3 regions of the Mesorhizobium sp. CO1-1-7 genome follow, and region 2 is predicted to be linked to each of the others. Evidence: riboswitches for the same ligand, from Rfam matches in the RefSeq annotation. Region 2 holds a riboswitch; each other region holds the start of a gene.
The links. Region 2 has a riboswitch for cobalamin ahead of LB516_RS09200 (DUF1636 family protein). Riboswitches for the same ligand answer to the same signal wherever they lie in the genome.

Region 1 (5,836 bases), on a different contig from region 2:
ATGGCCCGCAAGAATTCCCGAAGGGATGTGTCGACCTGCTTTGTCATGTTGCCGGGATGACGTCGGTAGTAAAGCGATACGGTATCCGGCAGGACGAATCTGGGGCCGCTTTCAAAGGTGCGCAGCAGGTAGTCGGTGTCTTCGGCCTGGCCGAAGGCCTCGTCGAAGCCGCCGATCCGTTCGATGAGCTTACGCGAGAAAATGCCTGACGACAGATGAATTCCCCGCACGGTCATGAAATGGCTGCCGGGGCAGGGTTCCAGCAGATCGTCGTCGATGTGTTCGACCATCATCATCAGGGAATAGGTAAGCTCCAGAGCGGGGTCGGCGTCAAAGCATGCGATATCGGCCTTGAATCGTCCCGCAGGCGAGACATCATCCGAATCGAGGAACGACACGAGCTCCGTTTCCGGCGTGAGCAGTCTGAGACCAGCGTTGCGAGCCCGGGTCACGCCCATGTTCTCTTGCCGGAAAAGACGAATGCAGGGGTTCTCGGCCATCATCGAACGCACGGCCTCCGGCGACCCGTCGGTCGAGCCGTCGTCGATCACGATGATGTCGAGATCGGCGGCATCTTGCTGCCGCACGAGCGAGCGCAGCGCCGAGACGACATAGCGCTCGCGATTGTACACAGGCATGATCACGCTGAGCTTCACCGGGCGCCTCGTGTCAGGAAATCCTCGATCGTGCGGGCGATCTCTGCCGGGTCGATGCCGAGGGACAAACGGAAGCACGGCAGGTGGCGCGTCAATTCGCTGAAGAAGCGAAAGCCGCTTTCGCGCTCGCCCGGCATCTGGGCGATGCCGGACGGCGCCAAGGCAATCATGGCATCCCTGCGCGACACCGGCATAATCGAACTTGCTCCGCCTCCGCTGATATGTGGCACCACCAGCGCGACGATGTCCAGCATGGCGGGCACCGGCCGAGGCGCGATATCATGAATATGGAACGTGTGCTTGCCTTGCCAGTTCAGCGGGCCTTGCGCCGTTAGCCGCTGCCGCAGGCCCAGCCGGGCGAAACCTTCCGTGTCCTGCTTCAACGTCGAAAAAAGGGGGCGCGCGGTCACGCCGTCGGTGAGATCGATCAGCACATAGTCGTCGCCGACACTGTCGAGCCCGTTAAGCAGGCCGGCGGCGACGGTCCCCGATTTCCCGGCCCCGCCCGAGCCGGCAAGCAGAATACCGTTGCCGTCGATGCCAAGCGTGCCGGCATGCGTCAGCCGCATGCCGCGCGCGGCATATTCCCAGTGCAGGAAGGCGCGCAGCGGTGCTCCCGGCTCCCAGGGCGGAAAGGCATCGGCCGAGGCCATCAGCTGCACGCCGACGCGGCGGTGCGGATCGTAGACCTGCCAGAAATCCAGGTCGTGGAAATGGTGCCCGCGCAAACCGGCTTCGGCGAGCCGTTTGGCAAAACCGTGCTCGGTGAAATGGGCATCGCCCCAGTGCGCCGGCTCCGGGATGCCGTCAATGCCGGGATGCGCGATGAAGATGCGACCCGTGGACGGTGCCGGCTGATCATGCGCGGGCTCGATGAAAGCATGGCCCAATGCATCGGCAAGCACGCCGTGACCGAGATGCGCGGTCAGTTCAAGCCAGGGCAGGCGAACCTTTCGCATGGTCGGATAGTACGCGGCCGCGCCTTCAGCGGCGGCGATGAGATACCTGGCGTAATCCGGCAAGGTTTCGAGCGTGACGCGCGGCATCAATCGCCTTCCATCACGCTGCGGCCGCCCCGTCAGGAAGCCTGCTTGACCGCCGGCCAGCCGAGGGGTTCCTCGACCTCGTGGATGGGATCAACGACGATCAGGTCGGCGAGGTCGTCGTGAATGCTCACATTGAGCGGCTCGTTCGTGGCGGCAAGCTCGGCAGGCAAATCGCCCGGCAAAGGCTGCGCCGCCGCGTCCAAGCGCACCAGCAAACCCAATTCGAGCAATTGCGATATGAAGCGTTCGAGTTCGGCCTGGCCTATTGTCGAGCCGCCGGCGCTCAGCCCGACCAGAGCCTGGGCGTCCGCGCCGGATGAAAGCGCCTGCCATACCTTGCTGCCGGAATCGGAAAAGCCGAAATATTTGCCATTGGCAAGATTGAGCACCACGGCCTCGCCATCGAAAGATTCGAAAACGATATCCCGGCTCGCTACCGCATAGGCGTGGGAGTCATGCGTCATTGTTGCCCCGTCCTGCATTTCCTGCCCGCCAGCAGGACCGCTTCCACCAACAACGCCTGTAAACTTTCAGGTCTTCCTTGGCAAGGTAACCTTTGCCGGCAACGCGGGACCATTTCCGGGTTCAGTCGAAAGCCGGGCGGATCAAGCCTCGATTTCAAGCGGCGACAATGGCTTGGAACAACAGGCCAGGATGAAGCCATCATCGATCTCATGATCGAGGATGCCGCCATTGTGGCTCATCTCGACGCTGCCGGAGACTTTCTTCACTTTGCAAGTTCCGCAAAGGCCGAATTCGCAGGCGGCCGGTATTCGCACACCCGAGGCGCGCGCCGTCTGCAGCACGGTCTGGCCGGCGACACAGTCGGCGTCGACATCCGAAAGCGCGAAGCGGATCGGCGTCGCGGCTTCGACGCAAATCGCCGCGCCGTCTTCAGCCGGCGAGGCAAACGGCGCTGGGATTTCCTCCATCGCCGGCGCGGCAAAGCTCTCCTGATGGTATTTTGCCATGTCGAACCCGGCGGCCTCCAGCATGCCGCGCACGGCGCGCATGAAAGGGTCGGGGCCGCAGCAGAAGATTTCGCGTTCGCGGAAATCGGGCGCCAGGAGCGGCAGCCGGATGGCGTCGATGCGGCCCATATGGCCGTACCAGCCCTCGCGGCTCGACCGCTCCTCGATCATGAAGCCGAGCGACAGGCCCGGCATATGGCCGCCGAGCAGTTCGAGTTCCTTGCGAAAGATGATCTCTTCCGGGCGCCGCGCGCAATTGACGAAGCCGACATCGGTCCATGGCGCGCAGTCGTTCAGCCAGCGCAGCATCGACATCATCGGCGTCACGCCCGAACCGGCCGAGATGAACAGGTATTTCGCCGCCGGGTGGCTGTGCAGCGAAAAGCCGCCGCCCGGTCCATAGGCCTTGACGTGCGAGCCGGGCGTCAGGTGATCGAACATCCAGCGTGTGCCGACGCTGCCCGCCTGCGCCTTCACCGTCACCGCGATCGAGAATGGCCGTGACGGCGATGATGACAGCGTGTAGGTGCGCATCAGCGGGCCGTCCGGTGTCGGCAATTCCAGCGTCACGAACTGGCCCGGCTTGTAGCGGAACCAGGTCTGGTTGTCGGAGCGGAAGGTGAAGGTCTTGACGTCGGGCGCCTCGTCGCTGACGCCGGTTACTTCCAGCACCTGCAGCCTGTCGTTCCACGGCGCCATCTGGTCGAGGTGGCGATAGAGCCCAAGATCAGTCATGGCGTTCATCCCTGCATACCTTTCATTTTGGGCGTGTCGTGATCCCAAAGCCGCTGCACAGTTTTGGCCGACATGCGCTAGGCGACACTGCGCAGAGCAGGCCGGCCGTCTTCGGAAAGCCGTGGGCCGATAAAGCGCGCGTACCAGTCGACGAACTGGATGACGCCGCCCTCGTGCAGCTCCGAATAGGGACCGGGCTCGTAGGCCGGCGACAGGATGCCGAAGGCGTTTTCCTCGACGATGCGGCGGTCCTGGTCGTTGGTCTCGGTCCAGACATGGGTGAGTTCGGCGAGATCGTAGTCGACGCCTTCCACGGCATCCTTGTGGACCAGCCATTTGGTCGTAACCGCTGTTTCCGTGGCGCTGACCGGCAGCACGCGGAACGTCACCGCATGATCCACGAGGATATGGTTCCAGGTTGTCGGGTAGTGATAGTGCATCAGCGTGCCGATCCGGTCGGCCGAGACGCTGTCGGACAGGTTCTTCTTCACCGCCCGCTTGCCGGTCGTCGTGTAGCTCTGGGCATCGCGCAGCAGCGGCGCGCGGGTGGCGCGGTATTGTCCGGCCGGGTCGATGCGAAACTTGCTGGGCAGGCCAACAGCTTCGCACTTCGCCCAGTGGGCCAGCATCTCCGGATCGCTGTCGGCGCCTTGCACGCCGGTCACGGTCGGCGCTTCCGGGAAGGTCTTGCACAGCTCAGGATGGTTGCCCGCGCAATGGTAGCATTCGCGGTTGTTTTCCCAGACCAGCTTCCAGTTGCCCTTCTCGATGATCGTGCTCTCGAAGGCGATCTTGGCCTCGCTCAGCCGGTGCGGCTGGAGATAGGGCTCGATCATCGCCCGCATCGGCGCGAAGTCGGCGGGCTCCTTGGCCAGGCAGATGAAGACATAGCCGGCGACGCTTTCGCAGGCGACCGGCTTGAGCCCGAACTGGCTCTTGTCGAACCCATCGGCCATCTGGCGGGCGAACAGCAGCCGGCCGTCGAGTTCGTAGGTCCACTGGTGATAGGGACACACCAGTTTGGCGGCCATGCCCTTGTCGGTGTTGCAGACGCGGCTGCCGCGATGGCGGCAGGAATTGTGGAAAGCGTTGATCTTGCCCTGCTGATCGCGCACCAGCACGACCGGATAGTCGCCGATCTGCACGGTGATGAAGCTGCCCGGCTTGGGCAACTCGCAATCATGGCCGATGAACAGCCAGTCGCGATACCAGATCAGTTCCATGTCAAGCTTGAAGTAGTCCGGGTCGGTATAGAAGGGCTGTTCCAGCGAAAGGCCCTGTCTGCGGCCGTTCAAAAGCCTCAGCATGTCGTTGCGCGCGTCCATGTCCTGTCCTCATTTTCAAGGACTGAACTGGTGGTGATGGAGGAAGGACTGGGCGCAAGCCGGCGAAAGCCGGACAACACCATCCGCCCCTTGACCGCCCACCGCGATCAGTCGAGTTCTAGCGATCTCGGGCTGGTTTCCGGGCTCTGGAGTTGTCCTGGCGGACCATCGCGACACCTTCCCAAGCTTTCGCCCAGTGGTCTCCCGTTGCGACTTGAACTCCACCACCGTTGCGGGGGCAGCGCCGGAATCTAACCGGCTTCCCAATTCTCCGCTCCGTCGTCACGCAGCGGCACCTGAGATCGCTCGATCTAATCACGACAGGGTTTGCGACATCGGCACGAAAGCGACATCGCATCCATGCGGCGCGACACGTACGCGGGATCGTCCCGGCGCGGTTGCAGCGGGGGAATCGCCTCTTCTCGCCAGATGCGCGGGCACCGTTTTCGACCCTCAGCGGGCCGGAAAAGGGTTAATGGTTTCGAAAAGTGACTATTAGCAGAGTCTAAAATCGAACCGAACGGTTCGTTTCTGTTGACGGTGCGTGCAGGACGGTGTGAACGCCCAGCCTTCCGACACAGTTGGTGATCGGGTCGTGATCTTATGCAACTATTTGATATCAAATGGAAAAATAAGACATGTAGAAGGCGTTGGTACAATTTCAAGTGGTGGAGTCATGGTCCACGCTGAACAACTTCGTGATTGGAAACGGCAAGGGGGCTCTCCCACATCGGGGCTGTCCGAACGACGCGATTTAATCCCAAGACACGCCGCTAGACGGACGGGAAAAATACTGGAGTACAAAAATGAAAAAGATCATTCTCACTGCCACCGCCCTTCTGGCTATTTCCGGCAGCGCCTTCGCTAGCAGCGACCATTATGGTTCGAACGCCGCGACCCCCACGGCCACTGTCGACAGCTCCTACACCGCTTCGACCAAGAAGTCGGAGCCGGCTGCCCAGACGCCTGTGACGGGCGCCGACCACAACCTCTTCGGCAACAATTAATAGCCATCCCCGGCACGCGGCGGGTGACCCTGCCGCGCTGGTGGACCTACAAATTCAGGAGTATTAAAATGAACAAGATCCTCATTGCTGCCGCCG
Region 2 (5,836 bases):
TCGGCGCATCTGAGAGGTCATGCCGTAGATCTCTTCTTTCGGGAAGTCCTTAGTGTGGCGGTAACAGTCTTCAGCGAGCGTCATCGCTGATTGCCACACCTTCAAGTCGCTATAAGATTCGATCCGTCGCTCCAACTTTTCTCCTACTGACTACTCACTACTTCCCTACTCACTGTTTCGCTTTTTCGTCGCCGGGCAGGACATAGTCGGTTCCCTCCCAGGGGCTCAAAAAGTCAAAGTTCCTGAATTCCTGCTTCAGTTCCACAGGCTCGTAGATGACGCGCTTGGCTTCGTCGTCGTAACGCACTTCGACGAAACCGGTCAGCGGGAAATCCTTGCGCAGCGGATGGCCTTCGAAACCGTAGTCGGTCAGCAGGCGGCGCAGGTCCGGGTGGCCCGAAAACAGCACGCCATAGAGATCGTAGGTTTCGCGCTCGAACCAGTCGGCGCCGGGATAGACGCCGGTGATCGAAGGCACCATCGTCTCCTCGTCGGCCTGCACCTTGATGCGAATGCGCACATTCTGCTTCGGCGAAAGCAGGTGATAGACGACGTCGAAGCGCTTGGCCCGCGACGGATAGTCGGCACCGCAGACATCGATGATCGAGATGAACTGGCAGCGCGCATCGTCGCGCAGGAAGGTCATCACCTCGATCAGGTTTTGAGGCTCGACGTGAACGGTGAGCTCGCCATAGGCGAATACCGCATCGCCGAAGCGGCCAGGCAGCTTCTCGCCGAGATAGGTCGACAGTTCGCTTAAGGAGGCGGCCATGGATTTACCGTTCGATCGTGCCGGTGCGGCGGATCTTCTTCTGCAGCAGAAGAATGCCATAGAGCAGGGCTTCGGCGCTCGGCGGGCAGCCGGGCACATAGATGTCGACCGGCACGACGCGGTCGCAGCCGCGTACCACCGAATAGGAATAGTGATAGTAGCCGCCGCCATTGGCGCAGGAGCCCATCGAGATGACGTAGCGCGGCTCCGGCATCTGGTCGTAGACCTTGCGCAGCGCCGGCGCCATCTTGTTGGTCAGCGTGCCGGCGACGATCATGATGTCGGACTGGCGCGGAGACGCGCGCGGCGCGACACCGAACCGCTCCGAATCGTAGCGCGGCATCGAGGTGTGGATCATCTCGACCGCGCAGCAAGCCAGACCGAAGGTCATGAACATCAGCGAGCCGCTGCGCGCCCAGGTGATCAGCGCCTCGGTCGAGGTGACCAGAAAACCCTTGTCGGCAAGCTCATTGTTGATTTCGAGGAAGAAGGGATCGTCCTCCCCCACCGGCCTGCCGGTGTTGGGATCGATAATACCTTTGGGCTTCGGCGCGACGAGGGTGCCTGAACTGTCGTTCAATCCCATTCCAGCGCTCCTTTTTTCCATTCATAGGCAAAGCCGATGGTCAGCACTGCCAAAAACACCATCATTGACCAGAAACCGAGCATGCCGATCTTCGAGAAGGACACTGCCCAGGGGAAGAGGAAGGCAACTTCCAGGTCGAATATAATGAACAGGATCGACACCAGGTAGAAGCGGATGTCGAATTTCATGCGGGCATCGTCGAACGAGTTGAAACCGCACTCGTAGGCGGAAAGCTTTTCGGGATCGGGGTTGCGATACGCCACCAGGAACGGAGCCGCCAGCAGCGCCAGGCCGACGACCAGTGCCACGCCGATAAACAGGACGATGGGCAGGTACGAACTGAGAAGTGCGTTCATGCAGCGGCTTTCCGTTGGCGCCAATCCACTTTGACTACAGCACCGAACCTTAATGCGGAAGCGTGACAGATTAACCGCTGAACCGTTTTAAGGGGCCTATGCTGCAACGCGGCGAGGGTTAGCGCAGCACTTCCAGCGAAGCAAGTCAAACCTTGTTCAAAACACCGAGCTGGACGGCATTCCGGGAGAAACTGGTCCCATCCGCTCCTGTTTGATTTCCTTCGCTTTTAACTCCACTTTTCTCTCCTGACAGGGTTGCCGCCAAAACCCTGCTAGCATGGACGGGAATCACGCCGGCAATGACGCCAGACAGGTCCATCAGGGACGCATCCGCATGAAGGAAAAGATCTCGCTTGCCGCCGCGCGGCGCATCGCGCTCGCCGCCCAGGGATTTCTCGATCCCCGCCCCGCCGGCACGCCGGACCGCCGCCATTTCGCCCGCGTTCTGTCTCGCACCGGCCTGTTGCAGATCGATTCCGTCAGTGCGGTGGTGCGCGCTCATTACATGCCGCTCTATTCGCGTCTCGGCCCCTATCCCCTCGCTTTGCTCGACAACGCCGCCGTGACGCGCAAGCGCACCGTCTTCGAATATTGGGCGCATGAAGCCTCGTTCCTGCCGGTCGAGACCTACCCACTGATGCGCTGGCGCATGCAGCGCGCCGAGCAAGGCGATGAAATGTATCTGGGGCTGGCCAAATGGGGCCGCGAGCACGCAGCCTATATAGAAGAGATCTACCGCGAGGTCGTCGCGCGCGGGCCGATCGCCGCTTCGGCGCTCGAAGGCCAGAAAGGCTCCGGTGGCTGGTGGGGTTGGAGCCATGCCAAGCACGCCTTCGAATGGCTGTTCTGGGCCGGGCGCATCACCACCGCGCACCGGCGCGGCTTCGAGCGCTTTTACGACCTGCCGGAGCGCGTGCTGCCGCAGGCGATCCTCGATCTGCCGGTACCGACGCCTGAGGACGCGCATCGCGAATTGCTGCGCATTTCCGCCCGTGCCCATGGCGTGGCGACATCAGGCGACCTGCGCGATTATTTTCGACTCTCGCCGGCCGACATGAAAGGCCGGCTGGAGGAACTGGTCGAGCTCGGCGACTTGCTGCCGGTCCGTGTCGAGGGCTGGGACAAGCCGGCTTACCTTCACAAGGACGCCCGTATCCCGCGCAAGATCGAGGCCCGCGCTCTGCTGGCGCCGTTCGATCCGGTCGTCTTCGAGCGTTCGCGCTCGGAGCGGCTGTTCGACTTCCATTACCGCATCGAAATCTACACGCCGGCCGACAAGCGCCAATACGGCTACTATGTCCTGCCTTTCCTGCTCGGCGACAGGATCGTGGCGCGCGTCGACCTCAAGGCTGACCGGCCGGCCAGTGTCCTGCGCGTCCATGCCGCCTACGCCGAGCCCGGCGCACCGCCCGAAACCGCAGCCCAGCTCTTCGAGGAATTGAAGCAGATGCAGGGCTGGCTTGGCCTCGAGCGCATGGAAATAACGCCTGCCGGCGACCTCGGCCCGGCGCTGTCCGACATCGCGGTGTCGTAAGCTCGCGTTGACACCGCTGCCCGCAAGAGCCTAAATCCCATCCAGACGGTCTCCTCTCGGCAAAGAGAGGAGCCAAGAGGGAATGCGGTGCGGGATTGAAAATCCCAAATCCGCGGCTGTCCCCGCAACTGTGAGCGAAGAGCCAAGGCCGAAAGCCACTGGGATTGTCCCGGGAAGGCGGCTACCCAAGGCGATGACCCGCGAGCCAGGAGACCTGCCGTCTGGAATGCAAGAATCCGATCGCCTGGCGGGTTTTCCGGGCAAGGAGCCTGATGTGGATCGCGACAGCAGTTTTTCGGCTGAAACAACCGACATTTCGTCCGGCGGGGATCATCCCCTGGCCGGCATCACGGTCATTGTCTGCGCTTCCTGTCGCGACGAGACTGGATCCGACGCCCATCCCCGGGCCGGCGAACTTTTGGCCGAAGATACGCGCCAAGCCGCCTCGGGCGAGAAGATTCGCATCCGCACGGTCGAATGCCTCGGCAATTGCAAGCGCCGGCTGAGCGCCGCGATCCTGCGCGACGGCTGCTGGAGCTATGTGTTCGGCGATCTGACCGCGAGCAGCGGCGCCGATCTCGTCACTGGCGCGAAACTCTTCGCCACCTCGAGCGACGGCCTCATTCCCTGGCGGGGCAGGCCCGACAGTCTCAAGCGCGGCCTCGTTGCCCGCATCCCTCCCCTCGACATGCTGAAAGATTGATCATGACAACATCTCTGTCCCGCGTTCCCTGCACCGTCGTCACCGGCTTCCTCGGCGCCGGCAAGACGACGCTGGTCCGCCATCTCCTGGAAAACGCCGGCGGCAAGCGGATTGCCATCATCGTCAACGAGTTCGGCGACATCGGCATCGACGGCGAGATCCTCAAGGGATGCGGCATCGACACCTGCCCAGAGGAAAACATCGTCGAACTGGCCAATGGCTGTATCTGCTGCACCGTGGCCGACGATTTTGTGCCGGCGCTCGACAAGATCCTGTCGCTGACGCCGAAGGTCGACCATATCCTGATCGAAACCTCGGGCCTCGCTCTGCCCAAACCGCTGGTCCAGGCTTTCCAGTGGCCGACGGTGAAGAGCCGCGTGACCGTCGATGGCGTCATCGCCGTGGTCGACGGTCCCGCACTGGCGGAAGGCCGCGTCGCCAATGACATGGACGCCCTGCAGGCGCAGCGCGCGCAGGACGAGAGCCTCGACCATGACGACCCGGTCGAGGAAGTGTTCGAGGACCAGATTTCCTGCGCCGACCTGATCATCCTGTCGAAGAGCGACCTGATGGACGCCGCCGGTTCAGCCCGCGCCAAGGCCATCGTCAACGAACACTCGGCCCGCGCCGTAAAGATCGTGCCGACGTCTCATGGCAAGGTCGATCCCTCGGTGCTGCTCGGGCTCGGTCTCGCCGTCGAGGACGACATCGAGAACCGCAAGTCGCATCATGACGGCGCCTTCGACCATGAGCATGACGACTTCGACACGTTCATCGTCGACATTCCCTCGATCGCCAATCCGGACGAATTGGCCAAGCGCGTCGCCGCGGCCGCCGAACAGGAAAACGTGCTGCGCGTGAAAGGCTTCGTCGAGGTCGGCGGCAAACCTATGCGGCTCCTGCTGCAAGCCGTCGGCCCGCGCGTCAATCATTACTACGACCGCGCCTGGACCGCTGGGGACGACCGCCGCTCGCGGCTCGTCGTCATTGGCCTCAAGGGGCTGAACCGCCCGGCGATCGAACGTATCCTCGCCGGCTGATTTCAGGCCCGGGCCGCGATGCACATCCTCACCACGACCTCCGCCTCGCTCGACGACCTCGCCGAGCCTGTCGATCTCAGGCAGGCGCCGGCGGATATCGTAGCCCTGTCCTTCACCGACAGCGATCTCGCCGGACTGGCTGCGGCGTGGAAGGCCGACGCTGGTCGCCTGCCCTCGATGCGGCTGGCCGCACTGCGCGACCTGCGCCATCCCATGTCCGTCGACCTCTGGATAGACAGCGTCGCCCGCCACGCCAAAGTCATCCTGGTGCGCATCCTCGGCGGCTACGACTGGTGGCGCTATGGCTGCGACCAACTGGCGGTGATTGCCCGCAAACGCGGCATCAAACTGGCGCTGCTTCCCGGTGAAAGCCACGACGAGGATCTCAGGCTGGTCGAAGCCTCGACGCTGCCCCGCGCCGAACTGGACGGCCTGCTCGGCTATTTCCGCGAGGGCGGCCCGGCCAATATGGGCGCGCTGGTGCACAGGCTGGCAGGCTTGGCTGGACAGGATGCGCCCGTCGCCAACCCGGTCAGCGTGCCGAAGGCCGGTTACTATCAGGCTGGATTGGGGGTCGCGGAAGAGCCGGCCGGTTCCAATAGCGGCACTCCCATTGTCCCGATTCTCTTCTACCGATCGATGCTGCTCGCCGCCGATGTCGCCCCGATCGATGCGCTGGCCGAGGCTTTGCGCTCCAGGGGATTGGCACCGGTGCCGATCTTCGTTTCCAGTCTGAAGGATCCGGTGTCGCTGGCGTTCGTCGAAAATGCCATCGCATCGCTGAAACCCGCCGCGATCGTCACCGCGACCGCGTTCGCTTCCGGCGCCGAGCCCGGCGTCGAAAC
Region 3 (5,836 bases), on a different contig from region 2:
CGTTGGGCCCAGACTTTCTGTTCATCGGCGGATAGGCCGCCGGCCGGCGAAAGTAAATGCGTGTCGCTGACGCGGACGGTCAGCCCCTCACGATCTTCTCAGCCTTCCGGCAGCGGGATGAATTCTTTCTCATCGCCAGGAACGATATCGAAGCGGCCGGTCTTCCATTCCTGCTTGGCCTGCTCGATGCGCTCCTTGGACGAGGAAACGAAATTCCACCAGATGTAGCGCTTCGAACCGAGAGACGCGCCGCCGAACAGCATGAAATGCGCACCCATCGATGACGATATGATGATCTCGTCGCCGGGCCGGAACACCAGCAGCCGTTCCGCTGGAAAGGCATCACCCGAAATCGAAACCTCGCCCTCCAGCGTGTAGATGGCGCGCTCCTCAGCATCGGGCGGGATTTTGACGCTGGCGCCAGGCGCCAGCCGCAAATCTGCATAGAGTGTTTCGGAATCGGCCCGCACCGGAGACCGCAACCCCTGGAAATCGCCGATGACGACGCGGCCGCTGACGCCTTCGGCGTCGATTTCGGGAAGCCGCAGCGCCGCTGTGTTCTCGAACACCGGTGCCACCTCTTCCTTGCCGTCCGGCAGAGCCAACCAGGTCTGCAGGCCGGAGATCGACATCGGCGCGCCGCGCAATTCCTGCGGCGTGCGTTCGGAGTGGACGATGCCGCGACCGGCCGTCATCAGGTTCACGTCGCCGGGTTGAATGACCATTTCGGTGCCGAGCGAATCGCGGTGCCTGATCTTGCCGTCGAACAGATAGGTCACGGTCGACAGGCCGATATGCGGGTGGGGACGGACATCGAGCGCCTGGCCCGCGCGCATGATCGCGGGACCCATTCGATCGAAGAAGATGAACGGCCCGACCAGGCGCCGCTTGGCGGTCGGCAAGGCGCGACGCACCTCGAAACCGCCAATGTCCTTGGCGTTAGGGATAACCATCAGCTCGATCTGGTCGCTGGCGAAGGCATCGCCGGCCTCAGGGTCCTTGCCGGGGAAGAAGCTCATGAACTCTCCTCGTCAGCGGTCAGTGGGCGCTTGGGCATATCAGGCGAACCGGATCGCCGCTTTTGCTTTTAATTTGGCTGCCACCTCTTCGCGATTGCGCGGATGCTGGTGGGTTTCGAGGGAATCGAGCAATTCGCGTGCGGATGCCGCGATGGCTTCGACGGCATGATCGAACGCATGCTGGTTCTTGGCAGAAGGCCGCGTCGTGCCGCTCAGCTTGCGGACAAACTGCAGTGCCGCGTCGCGGACTTCGTCGTTGGTTGCCGGCGGATCAAAATTGAACAGGGTCTTGATGTTTCTGCACATCGCTTCCGTATCTCCTCTTGTCCGTTTCAATCGGGACGAACTGTATCCTCAATGATGATCGTGTCCAAAACCGGTAAGGCTGCTCCGGACCTCAGTCCGCGTCGAGCGGCTCGGTTCCAACCGGCTTGCCGTCGCGCGACAGCCTGATCTTCTCGACCTTGTCCTCGGCGGCCTTCAGCAGCCGGTCGCAATGAACCTTCAGCGCCTCGCCGCGCTCGTAAATCCGGATCGACTGGTCGAGCGGTACGTCGCCACGCTCCAGATCATCGACGATCTTCTCCAGTGCGTCGAGTGCCTGTTCAAAGCTCATCGCCTTGACGTCTTCGTTGATCTCACCGGTCATCATTCATCCTTTCATCAGTCGCCCGACATGGGCGGCGACCGAAAATGCCAATCCCTGCAGATCGTAGCCGCCCTCGAGCAGGCTGACGAGCCGGTTGCCGCCGTGGATTGCGGCGCGCTGCATCAGCTGGCCGGTCGCCCAGTCGAAATCGTCCTCGGTCAGATTGATTTCCGCCAGCGGGTCGCGATGGTGCGCGTCGAAGCCGGCCGAAACGATAATCAGATCCGGCGCGAAATTGTCGAGTGCCGGCAGCACGCGCGACAGGAACGCATCGCGAAACACCTCGCTGCCCGTCCGAGGCGCCAGCGGCGCATTGACGATGTTGCCGGCGCCGGTCTCACTCTTCGCGCCCGTGCCGGGATAAAGCGGCATCTGGTGCGTCGAGCAATAGAGCACCGAGGGATCGTCCCAGAAAATATCCTGCGTGCCGTTGCCGTGATGCACGTCCCAGTCGACGACCGCGACACGCTCGGCGCCATGCTTCCTCTGCGCATGGCGCGCTGCGATTGCCGCCGTGTTGAAGAAGCAGAAGCCCATGGCCGTGGTCTTTTCGGCATGGTGGCCGGGCGGGCGGGCGGCGACGAAGACGTTGTCGGCGCGGCCCGCAAAGACGTCGTCGACGGCGGCATTGGCGGCACCGATCGCCGTAATCACCGCCTGCCAGCTTTTCGGGCTGGCGGTGGTGTCGGCGTCGATGCGGGCAATGCCTTCGTCGGGGATGGCGGCGCGGACACGCGCGACGAAATCGGCGGGATGCGCGTAGAGGATGGTCGCCTCGTCGCCTTGCGGTGCCTCGACGCGGTCAAGCGCGGCAAAAGCTTCGTCGTCGAGCACGCGCTCGATGGCGCGCAGGCGGTCGGGCCGCTCAGGGTGACCGGGCGGGGTGATGTGTTCGAGAAAGATCGGGTGCGTGTAGAGACGGGTGGCCATGCCCTCTATCTAGTGCCCCGGCGCCGTGATGGCCATGCGTCGCGGCTTGATCGCTGGGGAAAATCGAACCTGCGTCCATTGATGTCGCTGCGGGCATTGGCGTCGCCGGCCCTTCGGAGTAAGACTGCCGCTACTGCCTGGTGCCTGCCGGTCTGTTTGTTTTAGCCGCATTCTGCGACGCCAAGTGATTCCACTTGGCTGCAAATGCCCTGGCGGGAGAATCGGGAACACGGTTGAACTCCGTGGCGTGCCCAACGCTGTGAGGGGGACCGCGCCGGTAAATGCCACTGTCGATGACGGGAAGGCACCGGACGCGGGTTGATCCCGAGCCAGAAGACCGGCCTGGCAGGCATCGTCATCCGCATGGTCAGGCGGATGACATCGATTGCAATCGCAAGGGGACAAGCGATGCCGGAAGCTATGACCGCTCCAATGGGCGATGGATTTGACCAGATTGCGCGCGACGCTGTTTACCGCGCCATCTTCACACGGCGCGACGTCCGCAACCATTTTACATCGGAGACGATCGACGACGAGGTGCTGGCGCGGCTGCTGCTTGCCGCCCATCACGCGCCGTCGGTCGGCTTCATGCAACCCTGGAATTTCATTATCATTCGCGATGCCGCGTGGCGGGCGGAAGTGCGCGACCTGTTCCTGGCCGCGCGAGAACGGGAACTGCCTGAAATCGAGGCAGAACGGCAGGCGCTCTACCGCAAGCTCAAGCTCGAAGGCATTTGCGAAAGCGCTCTAAACATCTGCATCACCTGCGACCGCGAGCGCTCGAAAGGCTCGCCGCTGGGGCGCTGGCACAATCCGGAGATGGATCTCTACAGCACGGTCTGCGCGGTGCAGAATTTCTGGCTGGCGGCACGCGCCGAGGGCGTTGGCGTCGGCTGGGTCAGCATCATCGAGGCGCAAGCGCTGAAAAGCCTGCTGGCCATTCCCGATCAGGTGACGCCGATCGCCTATCTCTGCGTCGGCCGCGTTTCCGAATTCGCACCGAAGCCGGATCTCGAAACACACGGCTGGGGCCGGCGGCTGCCGTTGCCCGAGCTTATCATGAGCGAGACTTTTCGCGGACAAGGCGAAGCGCTGCTCAAATCAGCAGTGGCGCGCCTCGGTACCGTCGCCGGTGCGCCCGCGAGCCTAGCCGATCAGCGCGTCGCGCCGGCCGTGCCCCAGCGCGAACCGCCGAAAGTGGAGAGCGCCTTGTCCTTGAGTTCCCTGAACTTCGACGAGGCTTCGGCCAGCCTGGCGTCCCAGGCGGCATCGGGCACCTGACCCTCGATGGTCTTGAAATAGACCTGCATCAGGCAGGCAATGGCGAACGGCTCGATGAAGGCCGCCTTGAAAGCCCAGGCAAAGACGATTGCCAGCACGAAAGCCCAGCCGGCGAGCTGCCCGGGCATGACGTAAAGAATAGCGGCTGCCGGAGCCAGCATCAGCAGGAAAATCACGAACGACACGCCCCACATGATGACCCCTAGCCAGACGGCATTCTTGACCATGGTCTTGCCGTTCTGGGCGTAGAGCACAACGCCTTGGCGCGCGGTTTCGAACGGCGAGGACGAACTGATGCGGATGTTGTAGCCGAGAATGATCTCGTCGACATAGGTCAACGACAGGCGAATCACCGTGTTGAGGAACGAAACCAGGCCGCTCAGGCCAGGAATGGGCAGGAAGGCCGCGATGCCGCCGAGCAGGCCGGTGATGGCGCGGATAGCGCCCTTGACCAATTGGTCGACGACGAAAAGGATGTTGGCCTCGGCAAAACGCTCGGTCACGACCTCTTTCGCGTAGGCGATCTGGTTCTGGCCGTTGGGAATATCATGGCCGTCGATCAGATGCACCATGACGGCGATATGGCCCGCCTTGACAACGTAGAGGATGTATTCGCGAATCCAGTAGACGGCGATCGAGACGATGCCGAAACCGACCACGCCACCCCACATCGCAAAAGACAATGGTCCGTCGGGATCGGTGGAAATATGGCCGACGCCATAGCCGACGGAGGCGCCGGTGCCGGTGGCCACGATGTAGGCCAGGGTGATCCCAAAATAGACGATCATGCGAAAGACAATGAAAGGCCAGGTCCGCATCATGATGGACACCGACCTGCCGATATCGAAATCCCACATGCCCGAATCTCCCCTCAGAGATGGCTGCGGAGGATGCGCTCAAACCGGCTATTGTCAATTGCAGGCAGTGGCGGGACGGCCATGGCGGTTCATCTTGAAAGCGCTTCCGGCTTTTTCAGCAGGCCTTCGAGCAATTGCTTGAATGCGGCCACCACCATCTTCGATGTCGCCTCGGGATCTGGCGAATTGGCGATGCGCTGCGCGGCCTGGCTGCTCGCCCCATTGATCAGCCGCGCTGCCGACTCCGGGTCGACGCCGGGGACGACCACCCCTTCCCGCTGCAGCGCTGTCAGATGACCGGTCATTGAACCGACGCAGGCATTGGCATTCGACCACTGTGCCGGATCGCCCAGCACCGCCGGACCATCCCGGAACATGATGCGCTGGATTTCCGGCTCCAGCGCCATTTCGATATAGGTCGTGCATTCGTCGACGAAATGCTGCCAGCGGGTCGGCGCCCGCGACGCGACCTCATTCACCCGGGCCGCCATTTCCGCGTCGATTTCAGCGATAACCGCCTCAAGCAGTCCCTTCTTGTCGCCGAAGTGATGATAAAGGGCGCCGCGCGTCAGCCCGGCCGACGCGGTGAAATCATCCATCGACGCTTCGGCATAGCCGATGGTACCGAAAGCCTGGCGTGCCGCGGCGATCAGCTTGGCGCGTGTTTCGGCGATCATCTCCTTGCGCGGTCGATGCATGCTTCTGGCCTTACTTACATACGCTCCGTATGCCAATTGACATACGCGACGTATGCTATATTTAACACTTATACGTCTCGTATGTAATTGTCGAATCGCCCCTTGTCGAGGAACAGGATCATGCAAAACCCCTACTCGGAAATCTTTCGCGCTCCCGGAGCCAGGGGCTTTGCCGCCGCCGGCTTCATGGCGCGCCTGCCGATCGCCATGGCGCCGATCGGCATCGTGGCGATGCTGTCGCAGACGCGTGGCGAATACTGGTTGGCGGGTGCGGTTTCGGCGACATTCGCCTTGGCCAATGCCTTTCTGGCGCCGCAGATATCGAGGTTGGTCGACCGCCTCGGCCAGACGCAGGTTGTCGTACCCACCACCATCATCTCCGTGCTCGCATTCGCGGCCCTG

Region 1: linked by a shared signal. The riboswitch ahead of LB516_RS28370 (aromatic ring-hydroxylating oxygenase subunit alpha) and the one ahead of LB516_RS09200 (DUF1636 family protein) in region 2 are both predicted to bind cobalamin.
Region 3: linked by a shared signal. The riboswitch ahead of bluB (5,6-dimethylbenzimidazole synthase) and the one ahead of LB516_RS09200 (DUF1636 family protein) in region 2 are both predicted to bind cobalamin.

Annotation. Positions count from the first base shown of each region.
Region 1 is NZ_JAIUHA010000018.1:176-6,011, reverse strand. It holds gene LB516_RS28390 (glycosyltransferase family 2 protein) at 1-656, opposite strand, end outside; gene LB516_RS28385 (serine kinase) at 653-1,702, opposite strand; gene LB516_RS28380 (PqqD family peptide modification chaperone) at 1,735-2,166, opposite strand; gene LB516_RS28375 (hybrid-cluster NAD(P)-dependent oxidoreductase) at 2,308-3,408, opposite strand; gene LB516_RS28370 (aromatic ring-hydroxylating oxygenase subunit alpha) at 3,486-4,733, opposite strand; cobalamin riboswitch at 4,846-5,048, opposite strand; gene LB516_RS28365 (DUF680 domain-containing protein) at 5,540-5,740, shown strand; partial or broken gene LB516_RS28360 (DUF680 domain-containing protein) at 5,809-5,836, shown strand, end outside.
Region 2 is NZ_JAIUHA010000003.1:536,576-542,411, forward strand. It holds gene LB516_RS09175 (four helix bundle protein) at 1-135, opposite strand, end outside; gene LB516_RS09180 (NADH-quinone oxidoreductase subunit C) at 170-772, opposite strand; gene LB516_RS09185 (NuoB/complex I 20 kDa subunit family protein) at 777-1,358, opposite strand; gene LB516_RS09190 (NADH-quinone oxidoreductase subunit A) at 1,349-1,714, opposite strand; gene LB516_RS09195 (winged helix-turn-helix domain-containing protein) at 2,049-3,248, shown strand; cobalamin riboswitch at 3,278-3,485, shown strand; gene LB516_RS09200 (DUF1636 family protein) at 3,523-3,951, shown strand; gene cobW (cobalamin biosynthesis protein CobW) at 3,954-4,991, shown strand; partial or broken gene LB516_RS09210 (cobaltochelatase subunit CobN) at 5,010-5,836, shown strand, end outside.
Region 3 is NZ_JAIUHA010000005.1:47,474-53,309, forward strand. It holds gene dxs (1-deoxy-D-xylulose-5-phosphate synthase) at 1-25, opposite strand, end outside; gene LB516_RS11870 (pirin family protein) at 99-1,019, opposite strand; gene LB516_RS11875 (DUF2277 domain-containing protein) at 1,059-1,325, opposite strand; gene LB516_RS11880 (exodeoxyribonuclease VII small subunit) at 1,417-1,668, opposite strand; gene LB516_RS11885 (histone deacetylase family protein) at 1,672-2,598, opposite strand; cobalamin riboswitch at 2,777-2,959, shown strand; partial or broken gene bluB (5,6-dimethylbenzimidazole synthase) at 3,031-3,636, shown strand; gene LB516_RS11895 (hypothetical protein) at 3,753-4,736, opposite strand; gene LB516_RS11900 (TetR/AcrR family transcriptional regulator) at 4,826-5,434, opposite strand; gene LB516_RS11905 (MFS transporter) at 5,555-5,836, shown strand, end outside.